Regions from separate parts of the Bradyrhizobium sp. AUGA SZCCT0222 genome, predicted to be linked through region 2. Evidence: predicted binding sites of a transcription regulator. Region 2 holds the regulator's gene; each other region holds the start of a gene.
What was found. Region 2 encodes PhoB, which activates phosphate uptake and scavenging genes when phosphate is short. Its sites were predicted from a motif close to TGTCATNNANCTGTCAT; they were not measured.

Region 1: a site for PhoB is predicted at 2,076-2,092, ahead of JQ629_RS27150 (esterase-like activity of phytase family protein). Genes of this name have one in related genera too.
Region 3: a site for PhoB is predicted at 1,905-1,921, ahead of JQ629_RS12575 (DUF47 domain-containing protein). Genes of this name have one in related genera too.
Region 4: a site for PhoB is predicted at 1,980-1,996, ahead of phnC (phosphonate ABC transporter ATP-binding protein). Genes of this name have one in related genera too.

What each region holds. Positions count from the first base shown of each region.
Region 1 covers NZ_JAFCLX010000038.1:33,187-38,304, reverse strand. The annotation lists gene JQ629_RS27155 (enoyl-CoA hydratase-related protein) at 1-509, shown strand, start outside; gene JQ629_RS27150 (esterase-like activity of phytase family protein) at 674-2,029, opposite strand; gene JQ629_RS27145 (heme ABC transporter ATP-binding protein) at 2,171-2,971, opposite strand; gene JQ629_RS27140 (FecCD family ABC transporter permease) at 2,968-4,071, opposite strand; gene JQ629_RS27135 (heme/hemin ABC transporter substrate-binding protein) at 4,068-5,021, opposite strand; gene JQ629_RS37270 (hemin uptake protein HemP) at 5,028-5,118, opposite strand, start outside.
Region 2 covers NZ_JAFCLX010000004.1:4,227-9,344, forward strand. The annotation lists gene JQ629_RS04260 (aspartate aminotransferase family protein) at 1-733, opposite strand, end outside; gene JQ629_RS04265 (GcrA family cell cycle regulator) at 1,216-1,725, shown strand; gene phoB (phosphate regulon transcriptional regulator PhoB) at 1,893-2,594, opposite strand; gene phoU (phosphate signaling complex protein PhoU) at 2,670-3,386, opposite strand; gene pstB (phosphate ABC transporter ATP-binding protein PstB) at 3,410-4,231, opposite strand; gene pstA (phosphate ABC transporter permease PstA) at 4,228-5,073, opposite strand; gene pstC (phosphate ABC transporter permease subunit PstC) at 5,077-5,118, opposite strand, start outside.
Region 3 covers NZ_JAFCLX010000011.1:138,323-143,440, reverse strand. The annotation lists gene sugE (quaternary ammonium compound efflux SMR transporter SugE) at 1-140, shown strand, start outside; gene JQ629_RS12580 (inorganic phosphate transporter) at 141-1,145, opposite strand; gene JQ629_RS12575 (DUF47 domain-containing protein) at 1,219-1,863, opposite strand; gene JQ629_RS12570 (branched-chain amino acid ABC transporter permease) at 2,015-2,983, opposite strand; gene JQ629_RS12565 (branched-chain amino acid ABC transporter permease) at 2,985-3,848, opposite strand; gene JQ629_RS12560 (ABC transporter substrate-binding protein) at 3,936-5,118, opposite strand, start outside.
Region 4 covers NZ_JAFCLX010000001.1:87,430-92,547, forward strand. The annotation lists gene JQ629_RS00480 (alpha-D-ribose 1-methylphosphonate 5-triphosphate diphosphatase) at 53-1,246, opposite strand; gene JQ629_RS00485 (transferase hexapeptide repeat family protein) at 1,243-1,911, opposite strand; gene phnC (phosphonate ABC transporter ATP-binding protein) at 2,110-2,925, shown strand; gene phnD (phosphonate ABC transporter substrate-binding protein) at 3,006-3,944, shown strand; gene phnE (phosphonate ABC transporter, permease protein PhnE) at 4,027-4,911, shown strand; gene phnE (phosphonate ABC transporter, permease protein PhnE) at 4,908-5,118, shown strand, end outside.

The sequences.
Region 1 (5,118 bases), on a different contig from region 2:
ACGGCTATTGCCTTGCCGGTGGCACGGAGCTCGCGACCGCCTGCGATATCGTCTACGTCGCCGACGATGCGCAAATCGGCTATCCGCCGGTGCGGCTGATGAGCCCGCCCGACATGCAGTATCACCCGTGGCTGGTCGGCATGCGCCGCGCCATGGAACTGATGTTGACCGGCGACGCGATGTCCGGCCGCGAGGCCGCCGAATGGGGTTTTGCGACGCGGTCGTTTCCGCTCGAAGAGCTAGATGCGCGCACGCTGGATTTCGCCGAGCGCGCCGCCAAAGTGCCGATCGAATTGCAGCAGCTCAACAAGCGCTCGGTGCACCGCGCGATGGAGATCATGGGCGCCCGCGCCGCGATGCGCGCCGGCACCGAAATCCAGGCGCTGGCGTTCACGACGGAGGCTTCCCGTAACTACATGTCGACGTTCCGCCGCGACGGTGGAAGCGTGAAATCACAGCTCGACCAGCGCGACGCGACGTTTGGGGATTATCGGACAAGGAAGGAGTAACCGCGCGAGTGCAGTTAGATACCCACCGTCATTGCGAGCCAACGGGTCGCGCGAATGCACGCCCGATGACAGGCTCCGCGAAGCAATCCATCTCCCTGCGCGGGGATAGATGGATTGCTTCGTCGCTTCGCTCCTCGCAATGACGGCCGATAGGATGGAGGCCTTCACTTCGCCTTCAAGAACTCGCCGACTTCCAGCAGCACGAACTCGTTGTCGTCGGCCTTGTTGGGATCGCGGCTCGAGGAGAACGGCAGGTTGTTGTCGTTGCCGACGATGATGTGGGTGTCGTCGACGCGGTCGACGTTCTCGATGGTGAAGAACGGGAACGTCAGCACGCCGTCGTTGAGCGGCTTCCTTGCCTTCTTGTCGGGATCGCGGATCTTCATCAGGTCGATATAGGCGATCTTGCGCACCGGCTTGCCGGCGTTGGCGTCGTTAAGCTCGACCTTGTAGACGCGCTTGAATTTTGCGAGGTCCGGGAAGCAGTTTTCACCGCGGGTGCCTTGCGGGCAGGCCTTGTCCGCGGTGCCTTCGCCATTGTCGCGCTCGATGATCAGGCCGGAGGAGGCGTCGATCATGTTGAAATCGCCGATTGCGTGGCCATTGGCCTCGAACACATAGTGCCAGTAGCGCCCGGTGAATTTTTCCGCCGCGACGTCGAATTCGAGGATTCGCGCGGCTTCCTTGCCGTCGACCTTTTCAACATCCTTTTTCTCGGCATCCCATAGCGGGCCTTCCAACAGGCCGTAGAGGAACTTGCCGTCCTTCGATCCGCCAAAGCCTTCATAGCCCTTGGAGCGGCGCAGGTTGACAGTGGTGTAGCTGGCTCCGGGCGCGCCCGGCGACTGCACTGACCAATGATCGGGCGAACGCACCGGCTTGCCGTCGGCGGTGGTGTCGAACACGGCGAGCACTTTGCCGGTCTTGTCGGCTTTCAGGATGTAGGGACCGAATTCATCGCCGATCCAGAAGGTGTCGCCGATGATCTGGAAACCTTCGGTGTCGAAGTCGGCGCCGGTGAGGTAGCGCTTGGCGGTGGCTTCGTGGACGATGCGGAACGGCACCTTCTTTTCGGGGTCATGCAGGAAGACGGTTTCCTGGCGGTCGATCTTGCCGGTCGTCCAGTCGATCTTGTGTCGATTGAGATACAGCATCGAGTCGGCGGAGTTATAGCGCGAGCCCATGCCGTTGTCGGTGAGCACCCAGAACGAACCGTCCGGCATCACCTTGATGCCGGAATGGCCCTGCAGCGGCTGGCCCTTGAAGGGCAGCGAGACGCCGGTCGGGCGCTCATAGGATTTTCCCATCACGCTGCCCAGCGCATCGGTTCTGCGACCGGTGGTGTATTTGCCTGATGTCTTGAGATCATCAGGCGCGTCGGCGGGGGCCTCGACAAAGGATTGCGCGGGGAGGATGGCGTGGCCCTTCAGCGTGGCGGGAAACTCGCCTTCGCCTTGCGCAAACGCGGCACCTGTAGCCAGAAAGACCGAGGCGACGGAACAGAGCAGTGACATGCGCATGGTAGTATCTCCTGTGAGAAGCGATGCCGTGTTCTCCGGGGAGCGTGTAACAGCCGCCTGACAGTTTTGTGAAACGCCGGTGATGCCGTTGGATAATCGTGCGGCCTTACGCCGCCCGCGCGAACGAGGATCCTTGGGCGGCTACCGGGTCGCGACCGGTCGCATGGTTTGCGGCAGCAGGAACGGTACGCCATGGTCGGTATATTCGACCGTGACATCCACTTCGAAGATGCGGCGGATGGTTTCGGCGGTGATGGCGTCGGTGCGGCCGCCGTCGATTGCCAGCCTGCCGCGGTGCAAGAGCACGATCCGGTCGGCGAAACGCATCGCCAGATTGAGATCGTGCAGCACCGCGATCACGGCCGTGCCGCCTCGCGCGCGCAGCTTGGCGGTTTCCACGAGATCGATCTGGTGGCGCATGTCGAGGCTCGAGGTCGGCTCATCCAGGAGCAGCAATCCCGGCCCGTGCTGCGCCTCGCCGCAGGCGAGTTGCACCAGCACGCGGGCAAAATGCGCGCGCTGTTGTTCGCCGCCGGACAAAGTCGGCAATTGCCGGTGGCTGAAGCGCTCCAGCCCGACCTCGTGCAGCGCCGTCTCGACCAGCCTTTGCGCGGCGGCGCGGCTGTTGTCGCCGGCCCCCATGGCGACGATCTCTTCGACCGTGAACGGGAAGGTGACGGTGACATGCTGCGACAGCATGGCGCGATGCTGGGCCAATTGGCGCGGTTTGTAGGCGTCAATGTCGCGCCCCTTGAGTTCGACATGGCCGCGGGTCGGGCGAAGGTCGCCGGACAGCATCCGCAACAGCGTTGATTTACCCGCGCCGTTGGGCCCGACGATCGCGACCATCTCGCCGGCAGCGACGCGAAGGTCGATGGCGTCGACCAGGGTCGCGTCGCCGATCCGCAGCGAGACCGACCGCGCTTCGAGGAGCGGGTTCATAGCCCGACCAGCCCGCGCTGGCGCAGCAGCATGGCGAGGAAGAACGGCGCGCCGACCGCCGCGGTCAGGATGCCGATCGGCATTTCCGCAGGCGCAACGATGGTGCGAGCCAGCGTATCGGCGCCGACCAGCAGGATCGCACCTAATAACACCGAGGCCGGCAGCAGCAGCCGGTGCGCCGGGCCGATCACCAGCCGCAACAGATGCGGCACCACGATGCCGACAAATCCGACGACGCCGCAGATCGACACCGCGACGCCGGTCATCGCCGACACCAGCACGATCGAAATCCGCTTCAGCCGCTCGACGTCGACGCCGCTGTGAAACGCTTCGGCCTCGCCGAGCACCAGCACGTCGAGCCCGCGGCCAATCCACAGGCAAGCGATCAGGGCGAACAGAAGTACCGGCGCCAGCGTGGCGACCTTGGGCCAGGTCGCGCCGCTCAGCGATCCCAGCAGCCAGAAGGTGATGTCGCGCAACTGGCGATCGTCGGCGATGAACACCAGAAGCCCGATGCCGGCATTGGCGATGGCGGCGATCGCCAGCCCCGCCAGCAGGAAGATCGCAATCGAGGTCCGGCCCGAACGGCTGGCGATGCCGTAGAGCACGATGGTGGTCGCCAGCGAGCCGAAGAAGGCCGCCAGCGGCAGCAACTGGTTCTGCATGAAGCGCAGGCTTTCGCCGAGATGGCTGTCGGTGAACACGATCGCGCTGGCCGCCGCAAAGGCGCCGCCGCTGGAGACGCCGACGAGGGCAGGATCAGCCAGCGGATTTCGAAATAGCCCCTGCATGATGGCGCCGGACGCGGCGAGCAGGCCGCCGACCATCGCCGCCGCCGCGATCCGCGGAATCCGGATCGACCACAGCACGAGCTGATCGCGCGCCGCCAGCGGATGCGGAGAGGAGTCCGTCCACAGGCCGAGGGCTGCCGGAAGCCGTGACAGCGGAATTCCCGCAGCACCCATCGTGAGCGCGATCAGCGCCGCACCGGCCAGCGCCAGCAGCAACCCAACCAGCGTCAGCGTGGCGGCGGGCCGCAGCGTGGCGCCGCTGCGACGCTGTTTCGCGCCGTCCGCTTCGGCCGGCGCTACCGCGGTCATTGCCGGCAGTTTGCGGTCAGCACGGCCGGCGTGAAGCTCGCAGCCTGCGGCGCCAGCGCCGGATAGAGCTTGACCGAGAGGTCGCGCGCGGCGGCGGCGGTGCGCGGGCCGAAGCCGAGCAGATAGAGGCCTTCCATCGAAATGAAGGCCTTGTTCGCCACCACAGGCGTCATCGCGAAAGCCGGATGGACGTAGACCGCTTCGGCTTCCAGCGAATCCTTGCTGCGCTGGATCGAGAGCACCACGTCGGGCCTGGCCGCGACGATCGCCTCGTCATTGATGATCTTGTAGCCCTCATAGCTGTCGATCGCATTGACGCCGCCGGCCAGTGCGATGATTTCATTGGCTGCGGTCTTCTGGCCCGCCGCCATGGCGCGGCCGTTGAGCAGCGACATCACGAACATCACGCGCACGGGTTTTGTCACTTTGGTGCGCAGCGCACGCAATTGCGCCAGGTCGCCGGATACCGCCGCGGTCAGGCATTCCGCCCGCGCGTCGGCGCCCATGGCGTGGCCGACCAGCTTGATCTTGTCGAGCAGGCCCTGTTCGGAAAAGGTTTCGGGCACCAGCACCAGCGGCACCTTCGCCGCCTCCAGCACATCAATGGTTTCCTTCGGCCCCGATCCCTGCACGGCGAGCACGAGCGAGGGGTTGAGCCCGAGCACGCCCTCGGCCGAGAGCTGGCGCATATAGCCGACATTGGGTTTGTCGCGCAGCGCCGACGTCGGATAGAGGCTGGTCGCATCGACACCGGCCAGCCGGTCCTCGAAGCCCAGCGCGTAGAGGATCTCGGTGATGGCGCCGCCGATCGAAACGATCCGCGCCGGATCCGAGATCGTGACGTCGCGGTTGCGCGCGTCATGCACCGTGATGCCCGCCGCCAGCGCGGCGCCGCCAATGGCGAAGGCGCAAGTGGTGGCGAGCAGAGCGAGTGTGCGACAGATTGCCATCAGGGATCACTTGGTCAGGATCAGCTTGTTTTGCGACGTCAGCCGCAAGCGGTAATTCTCTTCGCCGTGTGCAATGATGATCTCGCGTTCGGTTGCA
Region 2 (5,118 bases):
GCGACATGATGTCGGGGGTGACGCCAAGGCGCTTATAGGCAAACAGATCGCCGGTGCGGCCCATGCCGGTCTGCACCTCGTCGAAAATCAGCAGCAGGCCCTTGTCGTCGCACAATTGGCGGAGCGCCTTGTAGAACGCATGCGGCGCGCTGCGGACACCGCCCTCGCCCTGCACCGGCTCGATCAGGATGGCGGCAGTCTCTGGCCCGATCGCCTTCTTGACCGCTTCGAGATCGCCATGCGCGACCTGGTCGAAGCCGTCCAGCGGCGGACCGAAACCTTCCAGATATTTGGCAGATCCCGTAGCCGCCAGCGTGCCCAGCGTGCGGCCGTGGAACGCGCCCTCGAAGGTGACGAGGCGATAGCGCTCCGGATGTCCCTTGGCGGCGTGATAGCGGCGCGCGACCTTGATCGCGCATTCCATCGCTTCCGCGCCGGAATTACAGAAGAACACCAGATCGGCAAAGCTCTGCTCGCACAGCCTTGCTGCAAGCTTGTCGCCGTCCGGGCTCCGGAACAGGTTCGACATGTGCCAAAGCTTGGTGGCCTGCTCCTGCAAGGCCGCGACCAGATGCGGATGGCAGTGGCCGAGCGCATTCACCGCCACACCCGAGGTGAAGTCGAGATAGCGCTCGCCTGACGTCGAGATCAGCCACGCGCCTTCGCCGCGTTCGAAACCGAGATCGACTCTCGCGAATACGGGAAGCAGATGCGACGGGGCGCTGTTGGTCATGGCTATCACTGACGGTTAGAGACCGGCCACATAGCGTGCATTGGCGCGAACGCGGCACAGCCGGTCTTGCGAAAACAAAACGTGCCGCCTTTTCGGGGCGGCACGTAGCAAGCATTCTATGCTGGCTTTGGACCGTGTCAACACGCCTAAAAACCGCTTCCCTGCGGTGCAGGATAAAGCAATCCGTAGCATTCCGGTGCCGTGGAAAACGCCAATTGCAATGCATAAGTACCGGAACATGTGGACGCGCGGACGCGGACTCTTGCGCCAGAGTCCCGCCATATTGTAGCGTCTGGGCTGTCGGGTACGACATCTCGTGCGGAAGTACTGACCCCTAGAGTCCATTTTGTAAGGCGTAAACGTTCGGGCGGCTTTTTTGCGCCCGGCGAGGGCTAAGGGATTCTGCCCGCTGGGATTTTTGAGAATTGGCATCGCCAGCGCTGCCCCCGGTTTGGCCGGCTCTGTGCGAAGGGAAGAATGCGATGACGGTATTGACCTGGTCCGACGAGCGCGTCGAGCAGCTTAAAAAGCTCTGGGAGGGCGGACTTTCCGCCAGCCAGATCGCCGCGGAACTTGGAAATGTGACGCGAAATGCAGTGATCGGCAAAGTGCACCGGCTGGGTCTTTCCGGCCGTGCCAAGAGCCCCTCCTCGGCCGCGCCGCGTCAGCGCAAGGCGCGCCCCGCCCAGCAGATGATGCGGGTGGCGCGCCCGGTGTCGCGCGGCAACACCGCGCTGGCCCACGCCTTCGAGGTGGAGATGGAGCCGGATCCGGTCGCCTACGACAATGTGGTGCCGATGAGCCAGCGGCTGACGCTGCTCGAATTGAACGAGGCCACCTGCCACTGGCCGATCGGCGATCCCTCCAGCTCGGAATTCTTTTTCTGCGGCGGCAAGGCGCTCAGCAGCCTGCCCTATTGCGCGCATCACTCGCGCATCGCCTATCAGCCGGCCTCCGATCGCCGCCGCCCGGCGCCGAAGCCGACCAGGTAAGAGCTGCGCTCACAGATGTCGTCCCGGCGAAGGCCGGGACCCATAACCACAGGCGTTCGTGGTTATGCCCGGCTGGAGCTCCAGCTCATTTCAAAAATTGACATCAGTGGTTATGGGTCCCGGCTCAAGGCCGGGACGACAGCGGATTTTGCCGCGCCTTACGCGTCCTACTCCACCTTCGCGAACCGATCATCCAGCGCGTAGCCGGCGCCGCGCACGGTGCGGATCGGGTCCTGTTCGCGGCCGGGGTTGAGCAGTTTGCGCAGGCGGCCGATATGGACGTCGACGGTACGCTCGTCGATGTAGATGTCGCGGCCCCAGACGCTGTCGAGCAGTTGCTCGCGGCTGAACACGCGGCCGGGATGTTCCAGGAAGAACTCCAGCAGGCGATATTCGGTGGGCCCGAGATCGATCGGACGGCCCGAGCGCGCGACGCGGCGCTTCTCGCGGTCGAGTTCGATATCGCCATAGGTCAGCACGGTGGCGAGCCGCTCCGGGCTCGCCCGCCTGAGCAGGCCCTTCACCCTCGCCAGCAGCTCCGGCACCGAAAAGGGTTTTACGATGTAGTCGTCGGCGCCGGTCGCCAGCCCCCGCACCCGTTCGCTTTCCTCGCCGCGCGCGGTCAGCATGATGATCGGCAGCGCCTTGGTCTCCGGCCGTGCCCTTAAGCGACGGCACAGTTCGATGCCGGACAGGCCCGGCAGCATCCAGTCCAGCACGATCAGGTCGGGCACCCGCTCCTTCAGCCGTGTATCGGCGTCGTCACCGCGGGCGACGGTTTCGACCTCATAGCCTTCGGCATCGAGGTTGTAGCGCAGAAGCGTGGTGAGCGCTTCCTCGTCTTCAACCACCAGAATGCGTGCGTTCATCTATGTAAGCCTCTTGTGTTTTGACGCGCTGTCGATACGCGAAAAACGTCTCTCGTTCCGCTGTCAGTTCAGTAACTAGTTTCCCGGCACAGTCGTGGCGAAATTCGTCATGTCGCCCTTCGGGCGCTTGTCGAGGATCTGCTGGCCTTCGATCATGTAGAACACGGTCTCGGCGATGTTGGTGGCATGGTCGCCGATCCGCTCGATGTTCTTGGCGCAGAACATCAGATGGATACAGAACGAGATGTTGCGCGGATCTTCCATCATGTAGGTCAGGAGTTCGCGGAACAGCGAAGTGCAGATGGCGTCGACTTCCTCGTCGCCCTTCCAGACCGCCATCGCCGCCGGCAGGTCGTGCGACGCGTAGGCGTCGAGCACGGACTTGACCTGCGACTGCACCAGATCGGTCATGTGTTCAAGACCGCGGATCAGTTTCAGCGGCTGGAAATCGTTCTCCAGCGCCGCGACGCGCTTGCCCATGTTCTTGGCGAGGTCGCCGATCCGTTCCAGATCGGTGGCCACCCGCATGGCGCCGACGATCTCGCGCAGGTCGATGGCCATCGGCTGGCGGCGGGCAATCGTCAGCACCGCGCGTTCCTCGATCAGGTGCTGCAGGCGGTCGATCTCGGCGTCGGAGGCGACGACGCGTTTTCCCAGCGCAACATCGCGCCGGATCAAGGCATCGACGGATTCGGTGATCATGCGTTCGGCAAGGCCGCCCATTTCGGCGACCAGGCGGGTCAATTCCTGAAGATCGCTGTCGAACGCCTTCGCGGTATGCTCTGAAGCCATTGTCTTCTCCTCGCGATGTGCGCTTAGCCGAACCGGCCGGTAATGTAATCCTGGGTGCGTCGATCGCCCGGCGAGGTGAAAATCTTGTTGGTGTCGTCGAATTCGACCAGTTCACCGAGATACATGAAGGCGGTCTTGTCCGAGACGCGCGCCGCCTGCTGCATGTTATGGGTCACGATGGCGATGGTGTAGTCCTCCGCCAATTCTGTGATCAATTCCTCGACCTTGGCGGTCGAAATCGGGTCCAGCGCCGAGCAGGGCTCGTCGAACAGGATCACTTCAGGGCGCACCGCCACGGTGCGCGCGATGCAGAGCCGCTGCTGCTGGCCGCCGGACAGGCTGAGGCCCGATGCATTCAGCTTGTCCTTGACCTCGTTCCACAGCGCACCGCCACGCAACGCCTTTTCGACGCGGCCGTCCATCTCGGATTTCGATATCTTCTCATAGAGGCGGATGCCGAAGGCGATGTTTTCGTAGATCGTCATCGGAAACGGCGTCGGCTTCTGGAACACCATGCCGACCCGGGCGCGCAGCAGATTGAGATCGAGCTTGGGGTCGAGGATGTTGGTCTGGTCGAGCATCAATTGCCCGGTCGCCTTCTGGCCCGGATAGAGGTCGTACATCCGGTTGAAGATCCGCAGCAGCGTGGACTTGCCGCAGCCGGACGGCCCGATGAAGGCGGTGACGCGGTGGGTGCCGAGCGTGAGGTTGATGTTCTTCAGCGCATGGTGCTCGCCATAGTAGAAGTTCAGGCCGCGCGCGGTCACTTTCGGCGGCGCGTCGGGCAGCGCCACGTGGGGAACGCCCGCGTTGACGGCACTCATGGATACAGAAACTTCGGTCATTTTGCGGTCCTCTCGGCGCCAAGGATGCGCGCGCCAATATTCAGGGCGAGTACGGTCAGGGTGATGAGCAGCGCCCCGCTCCAGGCGAGCTGCTTCCAGTATTCGTAGGGGCTCTGCACGAAGTTGTTGATGGTGACCGGCAGGTTCGCCATCGTCTTGGTGAGGTCGAGGCTGAAGAACTGGTTCGACAGCGCGGTGAACAGCAGCGGCGCGGTTTCGCCGGCGACGCGGGCGGTGGCGAGCAGCACGCCGGTGATGAGGCCACTTCGCGCGGCGCGATAGGCGATCCGCTTGATCACCAGCGAGCGCGGCAGGCCGAGCGCGGACGCCGCTTCACGCAGCGGATTGGGCACCAGGCCGAGCATGTCCTCGGTGGTGCGGACCACCACGGGGATCACGATCACGGCCAGCGCCAGACAGCCGGCAAAGGCCGAGAAGCCGCCCATCGGCACCACGATGGCGCCGTAGACGAACAGGCCGATGATGATCGAGGGCGCGCTGAGCAGGATGTCGTTGATGAAACGGATCACCGAGGTGAGCCGGTCATGCTTGCCGTATTCGGCCAGATAGGTTCCGGCCAGCATGCCGAGCGGCGCGCCGATGCCGACCCCGATCACAGTCATGATGATCGAGCCGATGATGGCGTTGCGGAGGCCGCCATCGGTCGAGCCGGGCGGCGGCGTGTCCTGGGTGAAGACGGCCAGGTTGAGGCCGGCCAGGCCGTTATAGAACAGCGTGAACAGGATCAGCGCGAGCCAGGTCACGCCGAACAAGGCGGCGCCGACGCAGAGGCCCCGGATGATGATGTCGTTGCGGCGGCGGGAGGCGTAAATCGGGTTCATGGCTCAGTTCCCCGCCTTCTTTTCCAGCCGCATCAGCATCAGCCG
Region 3 (5,118 bases), on a different contig from region 2:
ATGCCGTCTGGACCGGAATCGGCGCCGTCGGCACGGCTATCCTTGGCATCGCCCTCTTCGGCGAACCCGCCACCGCGGCACGCCTGGCCAGCATCGGGCTGATCGTAGCCGGCATTGTCGGGCTGAAGCTGGTCACCTGATTAGCGAAGCAGCACCACCGCCCAATATGTCGCTGCGGCCACGATTCCCGAGGCCGGGATGGTGATGACCCAGGCATAGACGATCGAGCTGGCCACGTTCCAGCGCACCGCCGAGACCCGGCGCGCCGCGCCGACGCCAACGATGGCGCCGGTGATGGTGTGGGTGGTGGAAACGGGAACCCCAAGCCAGGTCGCCATGAACAGGGTCGCGGCCCCGCCGGTTTCCGCGCAAAAGCCCTGCATCGGGGTCAGTTTGGTGATCCGCAGGCCCATGGTACGGACGATCCGCCAGCCGCCCATCAGCGTGCCGAGCCCCATCGCCGCCTGGCACGAGATCACCACCCAGAACGGGATCGAAAATTCAGTGCCGAGATGGCCCTGCGAATAGAGCAACACCGCGATGATGCCCATGGTCTTCTGCGCGTCGTTGCCGCCATGGCCGAGTGAATACAGCGAGGCCGAGACGAATTGCAGGATGCGGAAGGCGCGGTCGACCGCGAACGGCGTCGAGCGCACCGAGAGCCAGGACACGATCGCCACCAGCACCAGCGCCAGCAGGAAGCCGACCAGCGGCGACAGCACGATCGCCAGCAGCGTCTTCGAAAGCCCACTCCAGACCGCTGCGGACAGGCCTGCCTTGGCGATCCCGCCGCCGAGCAAGCCGCCGATCAGCGCGTGCGAACTGGACGAGGGAATGCCAAGCCCCCAGGTGATCAGGTTCCAGACGATGGCGCCGACCAGCGCGGCAAAGATCACCGTCGCATCGACGATGCTGGGCTCGATGATGCCGGTGCCGATGGTGTTGGCGACGTGAAGACCGAACACCAGAAAGGCGATGAAGTTGAAGAAGGCGGCCCAAAACACCGCGTATTGCGGCCGCAATACGCGCGTCGACACGATCGTGGCGATCGAATTGGCGGCGTCGTGCAATCCATTGAGGAAGTCGAACAGCAGCGCGACCGCAATCAATGCGATCAGAATTGGAAGACCAAGCGCAGCATCCACTTGTTGGCCCTGCCCTAAGTTACTGGGAGCATGATTTTTTCGGAAAACCGGTACCCACTTTTCCGGATCATGCTCATACCTGTTCAATCACAATGCTGTTGATCTCATTGGCGACGTCGTCGAAGCGGTCCGAAACCTTTTCAAGATGCTTATAGATCTCGGCGCCCACGATGAAATCCATGGTGTTGGCGTCGCGATGCTTGAGAAACAGTTCCTTCAGCCCGATATCGTGGAGGTCGTCGATGCGACCCTCAAGCTTGCCGATCTCCTCGGTGATCGCGGTCAGCATCGCGACGTTGTCACCGATCGCCTGCATCAACGGCAAAGCGCGCCCGACCAGATTGGCGCATTCGACGATCAGCGTTCCGATTTCGCGCATCGGCGGCTCGAAGACGCGGACCTCGAACAGAATGACGGCCTTGGCGGTCTGCTGCATCTGGTCGATGGCATCGTCCATCGAGGTGATCAGGTTTTTGATATCGCCGCGGTCGAACGGGGTGATGAAGGTACGCCGGACCGCAGTCAGCACCTCGCGGGTGATATTGTCGGCATCGTTTTCGAACTGATTGACGCGCTGGCAGAACACCGGCGTCTCGTCGCCGCCGCGCAGCATGTCCTGCAGGGCCAGCGCCCCCTGCACGACGGTCTGGGAATGACGGGCAAAGAGGTCGAAAAACCGCTCTTCCTTGGGCAGGAAATAGCGAAACCAGCGCAACATCGGTCTTATCCATCGTTCTGGAACGGCTGCCCGAGGCAGCCTGTCACAAAACTGTCATAGACCATTCACAGGCAAAGCGCGCGACGACCGACCCCGGAATAGTGGTCATCCACCGCTTTGTAGGGCGTTAAAACGCGCCCGAACGGGCAATTTACAGCGAACGGCGGAAGAAATGCGCGATCTCGCCAATCACGCCGCGGCGGAAAGTCAGCACGCAGGCAACGAAGATGACGCCCTGGATCACCGTCACCCACTGGCCGAAACCGGCCAGATATTGCTGCATGGCGATGATCACGAAGGCGCCGACCACGGGACCGAATACGGTTCCGAGACCGCCGACCAGCGTCATCAGCACGATTTCGCCCGACATCGTCCAGTGCACGTCGGTGAGCGAGGCGTTCTGCGCCACGAATACCTTTAGCGAGCCTGCGAAACCGGCGATCGTTCCGGAAAGGATGAAGGCCAGCAATTTGTAGTGATCGGTCTTGTAGCCCAGCGAGATCGCGCGCGGTTCGTTTTCGCGGATCGCCTTCAGGACCTCGCCGAACGGCGAGTTGATGGTGCGATAGATCAAGAGGAAACCGCCAAGGAACCCGACGAGGATGACGTAATAGAGCACCGTCGGCTTGGCGAGATTGAAGATGCCGAACAGATAGCCCTGCGGGATGCCCTGGATGCCGTCCTCACCATGGGTGAACGGCGTCTGCAGGTAGATGAAATACAGAAGCTGCGACAGCGCCAGCGTGATCATCGAGAAGTAGATGCCCTGACGGCGAATGGCGACGACGCCGGTAATGACGCCAAGCCCGGCGGCACCCAGGGTGCCGACCAGAATTCCGAGCTCCGGCGACAGCCCCCAGACCTTCAGGGCATGCGCGGTGAAGTAACCGGCCGTGCCCAGAAACATCGCGTGGCCGAACGACAACAGCCCGCCGTAGCCGATCAGGAGGTTGAACGCGCAGGCCAGCAGCGCAAAGCACAACGCCTGCATCACGAAGAACGGATAGATCCCTGTCAGCGGCACGATCGCCAGCAGCGCCGCCATCAGGACGAATACGATCATCTCGTCGCGCACGGCGCGCGGTGATGCCGGCAATGTATCGTCAGTCAATGCGCTCATATCAGGCCGCCCGTCCGGTCAGACCCGTTGGCTTCACCAGCAACACCAGTACCATCAGGACGAAAACCACGGTGTTTGAAGCTTCGGGATAGAAGTATTTGGTCAGTCCTTCGATCACGCCGAGCGAAAAGCCGGTGATGATCGATCCCATGATGGAGCCCATGCCGCCGATCACCACCACCGCGAACACGACGATGATCAGGTCGGCGCCCATCAGCGGCCGGACCTGGTTGATCGGGGCGGACAAGACGCCGGCCAGCGCCGCGAGGCCCACGCCGAGCCCATAGGTCAGCGTGATCATCCTGGGCACGTTGATGCCGAACGCGCGCACCAGTGTCGGGTTTTCGGTCGCGGCGCGCAGATTGGCACCAAGCCGCGTCTTTTCGATCAGGTACCAGGTGGCGAGGCAAACGATGAGCGAGAACACGACCACCCAGCCGCGGTAAATCGGCAGGAACATGAAGCCGAGGTTCATGCCGCCCCTCAGTTCATCGGGGATCGCATAGGGAAGGCCCGAGGAGCCGAAATAATTCTGGAACACGCCCTGCACGATCAGCGCGATACCGAACGTCAGCAGCAACCCGTAGAGATGATCGAGGCCCGAAAGCCACTGCAGCATGGTCCGTTCCAGGATCATGCCGAAGATGCCGACCACGATCGGCGCAATGATCAGCGCCGGCCAGTATCCAATACCCGCCAAATTGAGCAGGAAATAGGCGCAGAACGCACCCATCATATAGAGCGCGCCATGGGCGAAATTGATGATGTTGAGCATGCCGAAGATCACGGCCAGCCCCAGACTGAGCAGCGCGTAGAACGAGCCGTTGATCAATCCCACTAAAAGCTGCGCGTAGAGAGCTTGCATCGGTTTCGCACTCGATTTCGTTGTGACGCTATTTCGCGTGGTGACGCGAAGAGAAGCCCGCCGGCATGGTGCCGGCGGGCGATCGTCTTACTTCTTTACCAGCGGACAGGCGCTTTCCGAAAGCGGCCGGAAAGCCTGGTCGCCGGGGGTGGTCCCGATCAGCTTGTAATAGTCCCACGGCCCCTTGGATTCGGCCGGCTTCTTGACCTCAAACAGGTAGGCCGGATGAAGCTTGCGGCCGTCGGCACGGATCGTACCCTTGCCGAACAGCGGGTCGTCGGTCGGCGCCGCCTTCATTTTCTCGACGACCTTGATGCCGTCATGCGGATTGCCGCCCATCGCATCGACCGTCTTGAAGTAGTGGATCAGACCGGAATAGACGCCGGCCTGCACCATGGACGGCATCGCCTTGTTCTTCATGCGCTCGGAGAAGCGCTTGGAAAACGCGCGGGTGTCGTCGTTGAGATCCCAGTAGAAGGTTTCGGTGAAATTCAGGCCCTGGGCAACCTTCAGACCGAGCGAATGAACGTCGGTAATGAAGAGCAGAAGACCGGCCAGCTTCTGGCCGCCGGCGACGATGCCGAATTCCGACGCCTGCTTGATGGTGTTGGTGGTGTCGCCGCCGGCATTGGCCATGCCGACGATCTTGGCCTTGGAAGCCTGCGCCTGCAGCAGGAACGAGGAGAAGTCTGACGAGTTCAGGGGATGCCTGACGTTGCCGATAACCTTGCCTCCCGATTTAGTCACGACCGCGGCGGTATCGCGCTCCAGCGCGTGGCCGAACGCGTAGTCCGCGGTCAGGAAGTACCAGGTGTCGCCGCCCGATTTCACCAACGCCTGGCCCGTGCTGTTCGCCAGCATGTAAGTGTCGTAAACCCAGTGGATCGTGTTCGGCGAGCACTGGGCATTTGTGAGATCCGACGTCGCCGCGCCGGTATTGATCATGATGGCGTTCTTTTCTTTCACCAGATTGTTGACCGCCAGCGCCACGCCGGAGTTCAGCACGTCCATGAAGATGTCGACCTTCTCGACGTCGATCCATTGGCGCGCGATGGTCGTGGCGATATCGGGCTTGTTCTGATGATCGGCCGAAATCACGTCGATCTTCCAGCCCTTGGCGGCGAGCCCGGAATCCTCGATCGCCATCTGGGCGGCGAGCGTGGAGCCGGCGCCGCCGAGGTCGGAATAGAGACCGGAATTGTCGGTGAGTACGCCGACCTTGACGGTTTTATCCTGCGCCAGCGCGCCGCTCGCGGCGAGCGTCAGCGCG
Region 4 (5,118 bases), on a different contig from region 2:
TGGAGCCCGGTTCGCGTGAAGAAAACGCGTCGAGACAAAAGACTCGGCGGCGTCAGGCGGCCGCAACCGTCTTGCGCGGCGCCGTTGAGGGACTGCGCAGACGGTTGGCTTCTGTCAGATGCACCAGCCTTCCCGCGGCGATGACGGCGACGACACGCGGCCGCAACGGCACCTTGTCATCAACGAAGATGATGTCGGCACGCTGGCCGGTGGCAAGAACGCCGCGATCGGTGAGGCCGGCGGCCCGGGCGGGGGCTGACGATATCAGCTGCCAGGCCTCGGCCAGCGGCAGCACGCCATCGGCAGCGAGACGGAACGCTGCCAATAGCTGCGCCGGATAATAGTAATCCGACGCCAGCACCGAACACAGACCCTTGGCGATCATGTCGGACGCCTTGGTCCAGCCGGTATGGCTGCCGCCGCGGACGACATTGGGCGCGCCGAACACGATGAAGTCGCCGGCCTCTGCCGCCTCGCGCGCGGTTTCCTCATTGACCGGAAACTCGGCAATGCCGACGCCCTGCGCCCGAAACGCCTTCCGCATCTCGGGGGTTTCGTCGTCATGCGACAGCATGCGTACATTGGCGTCACGCGCCGCTCTCGCCAGCCGGGCGATCGAAGCCGGCACCTCGTGTGCGCGGCCAACGACGCTCGCCACCAGCAAATCGAACGCTTCGTTCGAAAGCCCGGTGCGTTCGACCATGCGGCTGCGCTTTTGCGGCTTGTCGAGGTTGGCGACCGTCCCGTCCATGTGGTCGTTGAACGCGAACAGGTCGATGCGCCCGTCGGATAGCCATTCGATGATCTCGGCCTCGGCGTCGAGGTTGTAGGTCTCGTGGCGCAGATGGAAGCGGGTGTCGGCCGAAAGCTGCGGCCTCATCGACTCGATCGCCTCCAGCAACCGCCTTGCATTGTCGCCGGAGCGCAGGCCCGGCTCCCACGACCATGTCGTGCCATGATAGACCGTGGTGATGCCGTTGCTGATCGCCTGCCGGTCGCTGTCACCAAGGGCGACGTCGATCGGGAAGTCAACGCCCGGGCGCGGCATCATCTGCCGTTCGAACGCATCGCCATGAAGATCGACGATCCCCGGCAACACCAGCAAGCCGCCGGCGTCGATACCCAGCGAAGCGCGGCCCTGGTCGACGCCGATGGCGCTGATGTCACGGCCTGCGATCCGCAGCGAGGTCTCGTGGATTTCGTGGCCGAGCAGGGCCCGGCCGCCTTCGATGAAAATATCAGTCACGATGCTGCACCCTGATGCCTGATCTGCGCGCGGACGGAGCCCGTGCCGCCTTCGTATTTTGCCAGAAAATCCTCGACTGTGAGCTTGCGGAAATCGGGCAGGGCGCCGCGCAGGGTTTCATGGTCCCAATTCCACCAGGCGAGCTCGGCGAGCCGGCCGGCGACTTCTTCCGAAAACCGCCGCTTGATCGGCCGTGCCGGATTGCCGCCGACGATGGTGTAGGCCGGGACGTCCTTGGTCACGATCGCGCCGGCGGCGATCACCGCACCGGTGCCGACGTTGCGGCCTGGCAGGATGATCGCGCCATGCCCGATCCAGACGTCATGTCCGATATGGATGTGGTGCGCGCGCCGCCATTCGAAGAACCCTGCGTCGTCGCTCTCGCCGGGAAAATAAGCGCTGGCCCGGTACGTGAAGTGCGCCTGCGTCGCGCGGTGCATCGGATGGTTGCTCGGATTGATCCTGGTCATCGCCGCGATCGAGCAGAATTTGCCGATGGACGTGTAGGTGATCTGGGCGTCGTTGACGACGTAGGAATAGTCGTCCATCGACACTTCATGCAGGATCGTGCGCGCGCCGACTTCGCAATAGGCACCGAGCCGGGTGTCGTGCAGTTTTGCCGTGGGATCGACGGTCGGGTCGACTGAAAGCATTTTGCCGGCCATACGGGCGTCTCTCCGCGACAAAAATGGTGTCACGATGGCACGTCATCAACGGGCATGATGACATCTTCGTGACGGTTGCATGACGGATATCGCGCGAGCGATGAGGGTGTGGACGACGCCGCACCGCAGCGTGATTGTCACACAACTGTAAAGTCCAATCGCTAGCGATGATCCACGAGCGGGATTCTGGAGCATTGCATGCTGGTGGTGGAAGGTTTGACGTGCCGTTTCGGCACAAAAGCCGCAGTGGATGATGCGTCATTCTCGATCGCGCCCGGCAGCTTCGTCGGCGTGATTGGCCGCTCCGGCGCCGGTAAGTCGACGCTGCTGCGGATGATCAACCGCCTCGCTGAGCCTTCCGAAGGCCGCATCCTGTTCGAAGGCGTCGACGTCACCGCGCTGCGCGGCAAGGATTTGCGGCAGTGGCGCGCCCGCTCGGCGATGATCTTTCAACAGTTCAATCTGGTCGGCCGGCTCGATGTGCTGACTAACGTTCTCATGGGACGCCTCGCGGAAATCCCGTCCTGGCGTTCGCTGACGCAAACCTGGCCCGAACGGGACAAGGCGCTGGCGATGTCGGCGCTCGAGCAGTTCGACATGGCTTCGCTTGCGGCCCAGCGCGCCGACCAGCTCTCCGGAGGTCAACAGCAGCGGGTCGCGATCGCGCGTGCGCTGGTGCAGGAGCCGGATATCATTCTCGCCGACGAGCCGATCGCTTCGCTCGATCCACGCAACACGCGGATCGTGATGGATGCGCTGCTGCGCATCAACAAGCATTTCGGCATCACCGTGATCTGCAATCTGCATTCGCTCGACCTGGCGCGAACCTACTGCGACTGCCTGATCGGCATGTCCGCGGGCCGCATCGTGTTCGACGGGGCGCCGGCGACGCTGACCGACCTCATCGCGCGCGAGCTTTACGATCTCGAAGCCAACGACGTCATGGGCGCAGCACCCGCACATGCGCCTGGCGGAGCCGCCGTCCCTGAGCTGGGCACTGCGGCGGCGGCCTGAGCGTTTCTTCTGTAACAGGGTGGCCGCTTGCAAACCTGCAAACGGCCAAAAAAATGCGTAACACAACAAGAGGGCACACCATGATCAATCGTCGTATCGTTCTGGCCGGCGCGGCCGCGCTGGCGTTTTCGGCCTCCAGCGCCTCTGCGCAGGACTGGAAGGGCAAATATCCGGAACTGACCTTCGCCGTCGTGCCGGCGGAAAACGCCTCGGGTGTGACCGAGCGCTGGGCACCGTTCGTCGCCTATCTCTCCAAAGAGCTCGGCGTCAAGGTCACGCTGCGCATCGCCAACGATTACGCCGCCGTCATCGAAGGCCAGCGCTCCGGCAACATCCATATCGCCAGCTACGGCTCGGCGTCGTTCGCACGCGCGCGGATGACCGGCGTCAAGACCGACGCGTTCGCCAACGACATCAATGCCGATGGCTCTACGGGTTATTACTCGGTGTTCTTCGTCAAGGCGTCGAGCCCGTACAAGAACATCGACCAGCTGAAGGGCAAGAATCTCGCCTTGGTCGATCCGAATTCGACGTCCGGCAACAACGTGCCGCGCTTCGAACTCGACAAGCTGGGCATCTCCGATGCCGACACGTATTTTGGCAAAGTCGTGTTCAGCGGCAGCCATGAGAACGCCATCCTGGCGCTGACGCAGGGCACCGTCGAAGTCGCTGCCAATCAGTGGACCACCGACAACGACTCCACGCTAGCCCAGATGCTGACCAAGGGCATGCTGAAGAACGCCGACGGCACAGCGATGAAGAAGGAAGATTTCCGGATCGTCCATAAGTCCGCGCCCATTCTCAATGGACCCTATGCCTATAGTTCGGACCTTCCGGACGGCCTGAAGGCCGCCATCGCCAAGGCGTTCGCGGATGCACCGACCAAGGACAAGGCCGCCTTCGACCGCCTTTCCGATGGCCAGAAAAAGGCCTTCAACCCCGCCACGACAAAGGATTGGGATGGCATGATCGACCTGATCAAGTTCGTGGACAATCTTCGCAAGAAGAAGGCTTCCTGATCGATCGGCGGAGCGAGACCAGGCCGGGTCCATGCGACCCGGCCTTTTTCCGTTCAGGACATAACCGGCACAGCAGCCTTCCATGACATCAGCAGTATCCATCCTTCCAGCCCAGCAACTCGCGGTACTCAACGACGCTTATCGTGCGGCGGTGGCGCGCAAGCGGCTGCGGATGACGCTGGCAACGGCGGTATTCTTTGCGGTTCTCGTCATCGCCGCGATCGGCGCCGAGGTGAATCCGGTTATTTTCGTCAACAAGATCGGAAATTTCGTCAGCTACTTCGACCGCATCGGCACGCTGGAGAGCGGCGCGCGAGTCTGGTCCGATATCGGCGAGTGGTTCTGGGGCTGGAAAAAATGGCTGGCGCTGCTCGGCGAGACCGTCCTGATCAGTTACGTCGGTACCCTGGCCGGCGCGATCCTCGCTTTTGGGCTCAATTTTCTGGCCGCTGAAAACACCTCGCCGGCGCCATGGCTGCGCTTTACGGTTCGCCGCCTGATGGAGTTCTGCCGCACCGTTCCGGACATCGTGTTCGCGCTGATCTTTGTGATCGCGTTCGGTCTCGGGCCGATGGCCGGGGTTCTCGCCATCATGATCCATTCGGTCGGCGCGCTCGGCAAACTGTATTCCGAAATCGTCGAGAACATCGACATGAAGCCGGTCGAGGGGGTCCGATCGACCGGCGCGAGCTGGATATCGTGCATCCGCTTCGCGGTCGTGCCGCAGGTCGCGGCGGGTTTTGCCAGCTACACGCTGCTGCGCTTTGAGATCAACGTGCGCGGCGCTTCGGTGATGGGTTTCGTCGGCGCCGGCGGCATCGGCCAGGAACTCGTCGTCGCCGTGAGAAAGTTCTTTTATTCCGACGTCAGTGCGATCCTGCTGATGATCATTGTCACCGTGTTCCTGATCGATATCGGCACCGGATGGGCGCGCGGGCGGCTATTCGGCAAGGAGGCACGGGCATGACACGGCTGCCTGCACCGGACTCCGGCGATCTGCGCGGCCGCTATCCCGAGGTTTTTGACCGGCCGGTTTCCTCCCGTCTCGCGATCCCCGCGATGCTGCTGGCTGCGTTCGGGATCTTCGTGTTCGGACTGGTCGAGCTGGAGTTTTCGCCGGCGCGGATGCTGGCTGGGCTCGGCCAACTCGGCTGGATCACGATGATGATGATCC